DNA from 2 places in the Kosakonia pseudosacchari genome. Region 1 is predicted to be linked to the other one. Evidence: predicted binding sites of a transcription regulator. Region 1 holds the regulator's gene; the other holds the start of a gene.
What was found. The regulator Fur, encoded in region 1, represses iron uptake genes when iron is present. The targets are predictions, from matches to a motif close to ATAATAATGAGAACNACTATCAA.
Positions count from the first base shown of each region.

Region 2: a site for Fur is predicted at 3,301-3,323, ahead of efeU (iron uptake transporter permease EfeU). Genes of this name have one in related genera too.

Region 1 covers NZ_CP063425.1:1,421,388-1,426,608, reverse strand. Annotated here, with positions in the region: gene ybfF (esterase) at 1-180, shown strand, start outside; gene ybfE (LexA regulated protein) at 311-592, shown strand; gene fldA (flavodoxin FldA) at 756-1,286, shown strand; gene fur (ferric iron uptake transcriptional regulator) at 1,580-2,026, shown strand; gene IP581_RS06585 (beta-N-acetylhexosaminidase) at 2,146-4,800, opposite strand; gene chiP (chitoporin ChiP) at 4,846-5,221, opposite strand, start outside.
Region 2 covers NZ_CP063425.1:1,777,985-1,783,205, forward strand. Annotated here, with positions in the region: gene putP (sodium/proline symporter PutP) at 1-1,346, shown strand, start outside; gene IP581_RS08245 (DUF3574 domain-containing protein) at 1,446-1,877, shown strand; gene IP581_RS08250 (NupC/NupG family nucleoside CNT transporter) at 1,913-3,097, opposite strand; gene efeU (iron uptake transporter permease EfeU) at 3,380-4,213, shown strand; gene efeO (iron uptake system protein EfeO) at 4,257-5,221, shown strand, end outside.

The DNA of each region.
Region 1 (5,221 bases):
CTGTTTGTTCGCGGCGGAAACTCCCCTTATGTCACTGAAGCGTACCGTGACGCGCTGCTGGCGCAGTTCCCGCAGGCGCGGGCGCATGTCATTGCCGGTGCCGGCCATTGGGTACATGCCGAGAAACCCGACGCGGTTTTGCGTGCTATTCGTCGCTATCTCGCTGAAAAGACAAATTGATTAAAAAGGCGGCGACTGGTCGTTTCAACGCGCCCGGTCGTTGGCGTGTCCGTTGTGCTGATGTATGATGGCGCGCTATTCAGCCCGGGCGCGCCGCCCGATTGCTTGTTTTTCCCGTAGTATTTAGATCATGGCTAAAGAACAAACGGACCGTACGACACTAGACCTGTTCGCGAATGAGCGTCGCCCGGGACGGCCGAAGACAAACCCGCTCTCGCGCGATGAACAGTTGCGCATCAACAAACGCAATCAGCTAAAACGCGATAAAGTTCGTGGGCTTAAGCGTGTCGAATTAAAACTCAACGTGGAAGCCGTCGATGCGTTAAACGAGCTGGCAGAAGCGCGAGATATGAGCCGCAGCGAGCTTATCGAAGAGATGCTGCTGGCGCAGCTGAAGGCATTGCGCGGCTAGCGAATCCTCCGAAACATCGTCGAAATAACACTTTCATGTGTCATACAGTGCAGTCCGACGCGATAGCAGTTTCCGCGTGCTTCCCTGTTCTGCTATGATTGCCCTTATCTGTGGGCGTAGCGCCACCACCATACTCATTAAGTTTCAAGAGGTTATTTTACTCATGGCAATTACAGGTATTTTCTTCGGCAGCGACACCGGCAACACCGAAAACATCGCGAAAATGATTCAGAGTCAGCTTGGTAAAGATGTTGCCGACGTACATGACATTGCCAAGAGCAGCAAAGAAGATATCGAAGGGTATGACATTCTGTTGCTCGGCATTCCTACCTGGTACTATGGTGAAGCGCAGTGCGACTGGGATGACTTTTTCCCGACGCTGGAAGAGATCGACTTTAACGGTAAATTAGTTGCGCTGTTCGGCTGTGGCGACCAGGAAGATTACGCGGAGTATTTCTGCGATGCGCTGGGCACCATTCGCGATATCATCGAACCGCGCGGCGCGACCATCGTTGGTCACTGGCCAACCGCGGGCTACCATTTTGAAGCCTCTAAAGGTCTGGCGGACGATGACCACTTCGTTGGCCTGGCGATTGACGAAGACCGTCAACCCGAGCTGACTTCCGAACGCGTTCAAAAATGGGTAAAACAGGTTCGCGAAGAGTTGCACCTGGACGATATCCTTAATGCCTGAGTTTTTTTACGGCGTAATCTGTGGGTTACGCCGTATTAATAGATAAAAGCAATGGAAATAATTGCTACAAATTTTTAACTTTTTTCTCCATCGCTGTACAATAAGCCCTGCTAAACTGGGTGCCGCCGTAAAGGACTTTGCTGGCGACACCACGTTTTATAAGCTTACTTTACTTGAGGGCTTGCAGTTTTCATCCAGCCATGGCAGTTCTATAATGAGACGCATTACCCCAGGTGCATTCCTTATAACTTCCGCTAAGGAAGTGAATCGTATAGCAACAGGACAGATTCCGCATGACTGACAACAATACCGCATTAAAGAAGGCCGGCCTGAAAGTCACGCTTCCTCGGTTAAAAATCCTTGAAGTGCTTCAGGAACCGGATAACCATCATGTCAGTGCGGAAGATTTATACAAACGACTGATCGACATGGGCGAAGAGATCGGGCTGGCAACGGTTTACCGTGTACTGAACCAGTTTGATGACGCCGGGATTGTGACCCGTCATAACTTCGAAGGCGGCAAGTCCGTTTTTGAACTGACTCAACAACATCACCACGATCACCTGATCTGCCTCGATTGCGGCAAGGTGATTGAATTCAGTGATGACTCCATTGAAGCGCGTCAGCGTGAAATCGCCGCGAAACACGGTATTCGCCTGACTAACCACAGTCTTTACCTTTACGGCCACTGCGCCGAAGGTGACTGCCGCGAAGATGAACACGCGCACGACGCGAAATAATAGCGTTTAAAACCTAAAAGCCAGCCTGACGGTTGGCTTTTTTTTATCTGCAATAACGATAACGGCAAAAAAGAAAAACCCGGCAAGCTCGCGCCGCCGGGTTTAATCACCACATCACATTACGCTTTTACGCTGTCGACACGGCTAAAGCGTTTACCGTCCGGGCTGGCGGTGCGCACCTGCACTTCCCCGCTCACCTGCGGACGCGCTTTATCGTCGTAGCGCTGCCAGTTTTTGCCGCCGTCGGTTGAGAACTCAACCACCATGCCCGGGAAACTGGTATTGGCTTCCAGTTTTCCACCGACCACGCGAGCGCCCGGCACAGGCAAGCGATAGTGCACGCCCGCTTTGTCCAGTTTCGCCAGTTCACGATGGCCTAACAGATTAGCAAAGCGTTGCCAGTCCCTTTCCAGCGCTTTCACATCCACCAGATGTGTCTCACCGCCTTTGTATTCACGCCCGGCTTTGTAATCCTGCTCCCAGCCCGCGCGGTGCCATGCGCGTTCCGCCACCGAAATCATACGTGGATAGATCATGTACTCCATCTGATTATCGGTGCGCACCACCTCGCTCCACAGCTGCGCAGAAAGGCCATACGCACCCGGCCACGGTTTGTCGGACTTCGCGCTAAACGGGGTGCCATCGCGATCAAGCGAGGTTTCTGCGTTCTGCGGCATATTGTCCGGGGCGAAGCTGAATATCTTACGTTCATCGCTAAAACGCGTGCCCCAATAGTAACCGCTTTCGGCCGGGTTGACCTCATTCGGGAAGTCGAGATAAACGTAATCCGGGTTAGAGACCACCACGCGGAAACCTTTGTTCGCCCAGTCATTTACCGAGTCAAAACCGCCCCAGTAGAGCGTGTCCCAGAAGTTCACGTTGACATGATCGGTGGCGAACACCGACGCATCTTTGGCATCTTTCAAACCGTCCTGCCACGCCTGCATCGTGTCAATGCCGTGCGCTTTCACCAGCTTGCTGACCTCAACGCCAAAATAGCTGGAGAGATGTTCAACGTCGGCAACTTTGCCCTCTTTGATCATCGCCTGGCAGGCTTGCGATTTCGCCCACGGCTTATCCTGATTGCTCTGATCAATAATGCCTTTGCCCGCTTCCGGTTTTTTCTGATCCGTATAACCGGCGCCCAGATAGATATTTTTCGCTTCGTCGCCACCAAAATGCCAGGTATTCAGCGGCAGTCCGGCTTCTTTATGCATCTGCTGGATTTCGCCAATCACTTTGTCTACAAAGTTACGCGACGAATCGAGGCACGGATTGAGATAGCCGGTGCGGTTATAGAACTGCACACCGGTGGTGTTGGAGGTATCCGTCGGATCCAGTAAACGGTACTGGTTCGCCTCTTTCTCTTTGCCCTCTTTCATCAGGCGCTCATACCGCGCTTCCATAGAGATTACCGCGGCACGCGCATGAGCTGGCATATCGATTTCCGGGATCACTTCGATTTGTCGCGCTTTGGCGTATTTGAGGATTTCGATGTAATCGGCACGGCTGAAGTGACCGCTGCCGTTGTTATTGCTGTCCGGTCCGGAACCGAGCTGTGGCAACAGGCATGTTTTCTCACTCAAATCATGACAACGTTTACTGCCGATATCGGTCAGTTCTGGCAGACCGGGGATCTCAATGCGCCAGCCTTCATCATCCGTCAGATGGAAATGGAATTTGTTCAGTTTGTACGCCGACATCTGATCTAACAGGCGCAGTACCGCCGCTTTACTGTGGAAGTTGCGACCAACATCCAGCTGGATGCCGCGATAATCAAAACGCGGTGCATCTTTCGCTTCAAGCGCGGCAATCTTCATCTCGCCGGTGGCAGGAACGAGCGACAGCAGCGATTGCAGACCGTAGAACACGCCCGCCTGATCGTAGCCGGTCACCACGGTTTCTTTCGCGCCAATATGCAGACGGTACGCGCCAGACACCGCCTCATCGCCGCTAAAGGTGTTGCTGGCAATTTCAGTCCGTAGCGGATAACTGCCCTCTTTCACGCCCAGTAATGCAAAGCGTGATTTCACCGCATCTTGTGCATCGGCACTCAGCGCGGAGAGATCCAGCTTCACACCCTTACCCAAGTCGATATCCTGCCCGTGGATATTAACGTGCTGCGGCGTGGGCACAATCTGGCCGCGTAGCGATGCGAGATTTAGCGCTTTCACATCGCTATTTTTCTCAAAGCGCGCCTCGGCAGTCATCAGGATATTTTTGTCGTCCGGTGTGCGTTTCCACTGATTATCAAGCGGCGCAACAAAGCGGGATAAATCTTCCGTGTCCGTATTAGCAATCACTTTCGCCGTCGCGCCGTCGGCGGTGACGTACCAGCGCGGCAGCACATCCGTGATAAACAACTGCCAGTATTCATTGATAATCGGGATCTCTATCGCCTGCTTCGCCGGGAAACCGGTGAATTTGTCGGTCGGCTCCAGCTTATGCAAGTCGCCCATAATATGGGTCACTTTGAACTGATCGTTTGCCACCTCCAGCACCGGGCGAATGCTGTGAAAATAAATAGCCCAGCCTTTGTCGGTGACCGCGTCGCCATTATTGGTCAGGGTAATGACAGCTTTGTTGCAGGAGGCCCAATCCGCGCCGAGCTTCGCGCAGTCAACCCCGTGTTGCCCGGCGAAATTGTCTTTCACCGCATAGTTAAGATGAAACTGGCTGATAGCATCCACGGTACTCTGATTCGCCAGTGCCGCAGTGCTGCCCAGCATAGCCAGTACGGCACTGGCGAGCATACTTAAACGAACTGTTTTCATTACATATTCCTTGTAGTTTGCCGGGACGAACCCGGCAGGCGCTCATCAGAAAATGGTAAACGGTGCGATAACCATAAACTTCACATCACGCTCATCCTGGAAGATGTTGCCATAACCGCCGCTGTAGCTTGGGATATCGGAATGGTTGTCGTACTGAGTGAAATGCAGCTTGAACATCGTGCCTTTCGCACGTCCGTCCTGCAGAGTGTAAATCGCATCGAGGCTGTAAGAGGACTCTTTCAGGCGGTAGTTCGGATCGTAATAGGCATCTGGCGTTGCCATGTCAGCCGGTTTCGCATCCCAGGCGTAGGCGTAAGACGCGCCCACCGTCCAGCCCGGCAGGTTCCAGTTTTTCAGATCGTACATCGCACCGAAGAACACCGCTTTTTCGCCGTTGGCGTTAAAGTCAGAACGGTTATCC
Region 2 (5,221 bases), 360 kb from region 1:
ATATGAGCGGCTGGCTGCTGATGGGGCTGCCGGGCGCGATTTTTATCTCTGGGATCTCTGAAAGCTGGATCGCCATTGGTCTGACGCTGGGCGCGTGGATTAACTGGAAACTGGTGGCCGGGCGTCTGCGCGTGCACACCGAGGTGAACAATAACGCGCTGACCTTGCCGGACTATTTCACCGGCCGTTTTGAAGATAACAGCCGCCTGCTGCGGATTATCTCGGCGGTGGTGATTCTGGTGTTTTTCACCATCTATTGCGCTTCCGGTATTGTTGCCGGTGCGCGCCTGTTTGAAAGCACCTTCGGCATGAGTTACGAAACCGCCCTGTGGGCCGGTGCCGCCGCCACGATTATTTACACCTTTATTGGCGGTTTCCTGGCGATCAGCTGGACCGACACGGTGCAGGCCAGTTTGATGATTTTCGCGCTGATCCTCACGCCGGTAATTGTCATTATTTCCGTCGGCGGTTTTGGTGATTCGCTGGAAGTGATTAAGCAAAAAAGCATTGAAAACGTCGATATGCTGAAAGGCTTGAATTTTGTCGCCATCGTCTCGCTGATGGGCTGGGGGCTGGGTTATTTCGGCCAGCCGCATATTCTGGCGCGTTTTATGGCCGCCGATTCCCATCACACCATTGTCCATGCGCGTCGCATCAGTATGACGTGGATGATCCTGTGCCTGGCGGGCGCGGTGGCGGTGGGCTTTTTCGGCATCGCTTATTTCAGTAACAACCCGTCGGTAGCCGGGGCTGTTGATCAAAACGCCGAGCGCGTGTTTATCGAGCTGGCGCAAATTCTGTTCAACCCATGGATTGCCGGGGTGCTGCTGTCGGCGATCCTCGCCGCCGTGATGTCAACGCTGAGCTGCCAGTTGCTGGTGTGCTCCAGCGCGATCACCGAAGATTTCTACAAAGCGTTTTTGCGTAAGGGCGCGAGCCAGCGCGAGCTGGTATGGGTAGGGCGCGCAATGGTATTGCTGGTGGCGCTGGTGGCGATTGCGCTGGCGGCGAACCCGGAAAACCGCGTGCTGGGTCTGGTAAGTTATGCGTGGGCGGGCTTCGGGGCGGCGTTTGGCCCGGTGGTGCTGTTCTCGGTGATGTGGTCGCGCATGACGCGTAACGGCGCGCTGGCGGGAATGATCATCGGCGCGGTGACGGTGATTGTCTGGAAACACTACGCCTGGCTGGATCTGTATGAAATCATTCCGGGCTTTGTTTTCGGCAGTATCGGCATTGTGGTGTTTAGCCTGCTGGGCAAAGCGCCTTCCGCGCAGATGCAGCAGCGTTTTGCCGAGGCAGATGCGCATTACCGCTCTGCGCCGCCATCGCGTTTACAGGCTGAATAAATAACCGCTTATGAAAAACCCGCTGCGGCGGGTTTTTTTATTGCTAAATAATTGTAATTACGCTGTTATCTCACAACGAATAACAATGAGGATAGCGACATGACGTTAAAGACAGGGTTCACTGCATTGATGATGGCGGGTTTACTGGCGGGGTGTGTTTCGCCAGCGGGAAAACACCCGAATGCGGCTGCGCAAACCTGCAAAGCGGAAAACCAGATGCAGCAAACCACGCTCTATTACGGTTTAACCCGCCAGGGCGGCAAAGCGATTACCGCGCAGGAGTGGCAGCAGTATGTGGATAACGATGTCACACCGCGTTTTCGTGACGGGTTGACCACATTTGATGCGCAGGGACAGTGGCTGGGTAGCAACGGGAAAGTGTCGAAGGAGCCAAGCAAAGCGCTGATGCTGATCCACCGTGTGGATGCGCAAAGTGACACGAAAATTGGTGCGCTGCGTGATATCTACAAATCACGCTTTGCCCAGGAATCGGTGATGCGCGTCGATCAGCCGGTCTGCGTGCAATTCTGATGTAATGCCCCCTCCCGCAGGAGAGGGGCATTTTTTTACAGCACGACGCCCGCAAATGCCGCTGAGAGCAAACTCACCAGCGTTGCGCCGTACACTAAGCGCAGACCAAAACGGGAAACCGAATTTCCCTGTTGCTCGTTCAACCCCTTAATTGCCCCTGCCACAATGCCGATCGAGGCAAAGTTGGCGAACGATACCAGGAACACGGAAAGAATACCCAACCCGCGCGGTGTCATCTGAGCGGCGATTTTTTGCAGCTCAATCATCGCCACAAATTCGTTCGCCACCAGTTTGGTCGCCATGATACTGCCGGCATTCAACGCATCGCCAAGCGGGATACCAATCAGCCATGCCAGCGGATAAAAGACATAGCCGAGGATCTGCTGAAAACTGATACCGAACAGTGTGGAGAAGAGGGCGTTGACGGCGCTAATCAGCGCAATAAAGCCAATCAGCATCGCCAGAATAATCATCGCCACTTTGAAACCCGCGAGGATGTACTCGCCGAGCATCTCAAAGAAGCTTTGCGATTCGTGGAGCTTTTCCAGTTTGACCTCGGCTTCCGCTTCCGGGCGCGTCGGGTTAATCACCGACAGCACAATGAAGGTACTGAACATATTGAGGACTAGCGCGGCGACCACATATTTCGCATCCAGCATGGTCATATAAGCGCCGACAATCGACAACGACACCGTCGACATCGCCGTTGCTGCCATGGTGAACAGGCGGCGCGAGGAGAGATCCGCGAGAATGCCTTTATAGGCGATGAAGTTCTCCGACTGGCCGAGGATCAGCGAGCTGACGGCATTGAAAGATTCCAGTTTGCCCATGCCGTTCAGTTTTGACAGCAATGTGCCTATCAAACGAATAAAAATGGGCAGAATACGCCAGTGCTGCAAAATGCCGATCAGCGCGGAGATAAAGACGATAGGGCACAGCACGCCGAGGAAGATAAATGCCAGCCCTTTTTCGCTCATTCCGCCGAAGACAAAGCTGGTGCCTTCGCCCGCGAATTTCAGCAGCGCTTCAAAGAAGCCGGAAACGTATTTAATCAGCGTTAATCCGCTTTGCGCGTGCAGGAAGAACCACGCCAGCGCCAGTTCAATGACAATTAATTGCAGGATAAAGCGAAAACGAATGTGCCGGCGGTCAAAACTCACCAGCCAGGCCAGCGCGAGGATCACCACCAGCGCCAGCAAAAAATGGAAGAAGTTAGTCATGTCTTTAATTTTGCAGGTAAACGAAACGGGGCGTTTATTTAGCCATAGCGCCGGAGTGGGGTAAATACAAAGTTAAAGTTTTGTAAGCTATATTTTAGCTTTATTTCAGCCACTTCGGCATAACGCGCCAACCCGCACAGTTAGCCTGCTACGCGGTTACATCCAGTTATCATTCTCAACATTTTTCGCTTGAGTTTCCTTGCGCCGTAATGATAATCACTATCAATGCAATTTACTTTTCTTTGCAACCGTTGACCGCGCATGACATTAGGGGTTTCCTCCATGTTTGTTCCATTTTTGATTATGTTACGTGAAGGCCTCGAAGCGGCGCTGATCGTCAGCCTGATTGCCAGTTATCTGAAACGTACCCAGCGTGGGCGCTGGATAAGTGTGATGTGGATTGGTGTTTTTCTTGCCGCTGCGCTCTGTCTTGGGCTTGGCATTGCGATTAACGAAACCACCGGCGAGTTCCCGCAAAAAGAGCAGGAGTTGTTTGAAGGCATTGTCGCGGTGATCGCTGTGGTGATCCTCACCTGGATGGTGTTCTGGATGCGCAAAGTGTCGCGCAACGTCAAAGTGCAACTGGAGCAGGCGGTCGACAGCGCGCTGGCGCGCAGTCATAACCACGGTTGGGCGCTGATCCTGATGGTCTTTTTCGCCGTGGCGCGCGAAGGGCTGGAATCGGTGTTCTTTCTGCTGGCGGCGTTCCAGCAGGATGTCGGCGTCTGGCCGCCGCTGGGCGCGGTGCTGGGGCTGGCCACGGCGGTGGTGCTCGGTTTTCTGCTTTACTGGGGCGGCGTGCGTCTGAACCTTGGCGCGTTTTTCAAATGGACCAGCCTGTTTATTCTGTTTGTCGCCGCCGGGCTTGCCGCAGGCGCAATCCGCGCGTTCCACGAAGCGGGATTATGGAACCACTTTCAGGATGTGGCCTTCGATTTCAGTAATGTGCTCACCACGCATTCCCTCACCGGTACGCTGCTGGAAGGGATTTTTGGTTATCAGGAAACGCCAAGCGTCAGCGAAGTGGTGGTTTACTTTATCTATCTGATCCCGGCGCTGGTGATGTTTGTTTTACCGCCTCGCGCGGGGGCGCAGCCTTCACGGGCGGCACCATAATCGATCGCTTTATAGTTACAACATACTAATTAAGGGAAAGGACATGGCAATTCATTTTCGTCGTAGTGCGTTACAGGCCGGGATGGCGGCATTTATCTCCAGCGCTTTCGCGGTGCAGGCTGCAGATATCCCGCAGGTGAAAGTCACGGTTACGGACAAGCAGTGTGAGCCGATGAACCTGACGGTTAACGCGGGTAAAACGCAGTTTATTATTCTCAACCACAGCCAGAAAGCGCTCGAGTGGGAGATCCTCAAAGGCGTGATGGTGGTTGAAGAGCGTGAAAATATCGCGCCAGGTTTCAGCCAGAAGCTGACAGCCAACTTACAGCCAGGCGAGTATGAGATGACCTGCGGTTTGTTAACCAACCCGAAAGGTAAGCTGGTGGTGAAAGGCGCGGCGACGGCCGATGCGGCAAAAGGTGACGCGCTGCTGAGCCTGAGCGGAGCCATTACCGAGTATAAAGCGTATGTGGTTGCCGAAACGGCGCAGCTGGTTTCCGGCACCAAAGCATTCACCGAGGCGGTAAAAGCGGGCGATATTGAAAAAGCGAAAGCGCTGTACGCGCCGACGCGCCAGCACTACGAGCGTATTGAACCGATTGCGGAGCTTTTCTCCGATCTCGATGGCAGCATTGATGCCCGCGAAGATGATTACGAGCATAAAGCCGCCGATCCGAAATTCACCGGTTTCCATCGTCTGGAAAAAGCGCTGTTTGGCGATAACAGCACGAAGGACATGGGCAAATATGCCGATCAGCTCTACTCCGATGTGTCTGATCTGCAAACACGTATTAATGAGCTGGCGTTCCCGCCATCCAAAGTGGTCGGCGGCGCAGCCGGGCTGATTGAAGAAGTGGCCGCGAGCAAAATCAGCGGTGAAGAAGATCGCTACAGCCACACTGATCTGTGGGATTTCCAGGCCAACGTCGATGGCGCCCAGAAAATCGTTGATTTGCTGCGTCCGCAACTGCAGAAAGATAACGCCGAACTGCTGGCGAAAGTCGATGC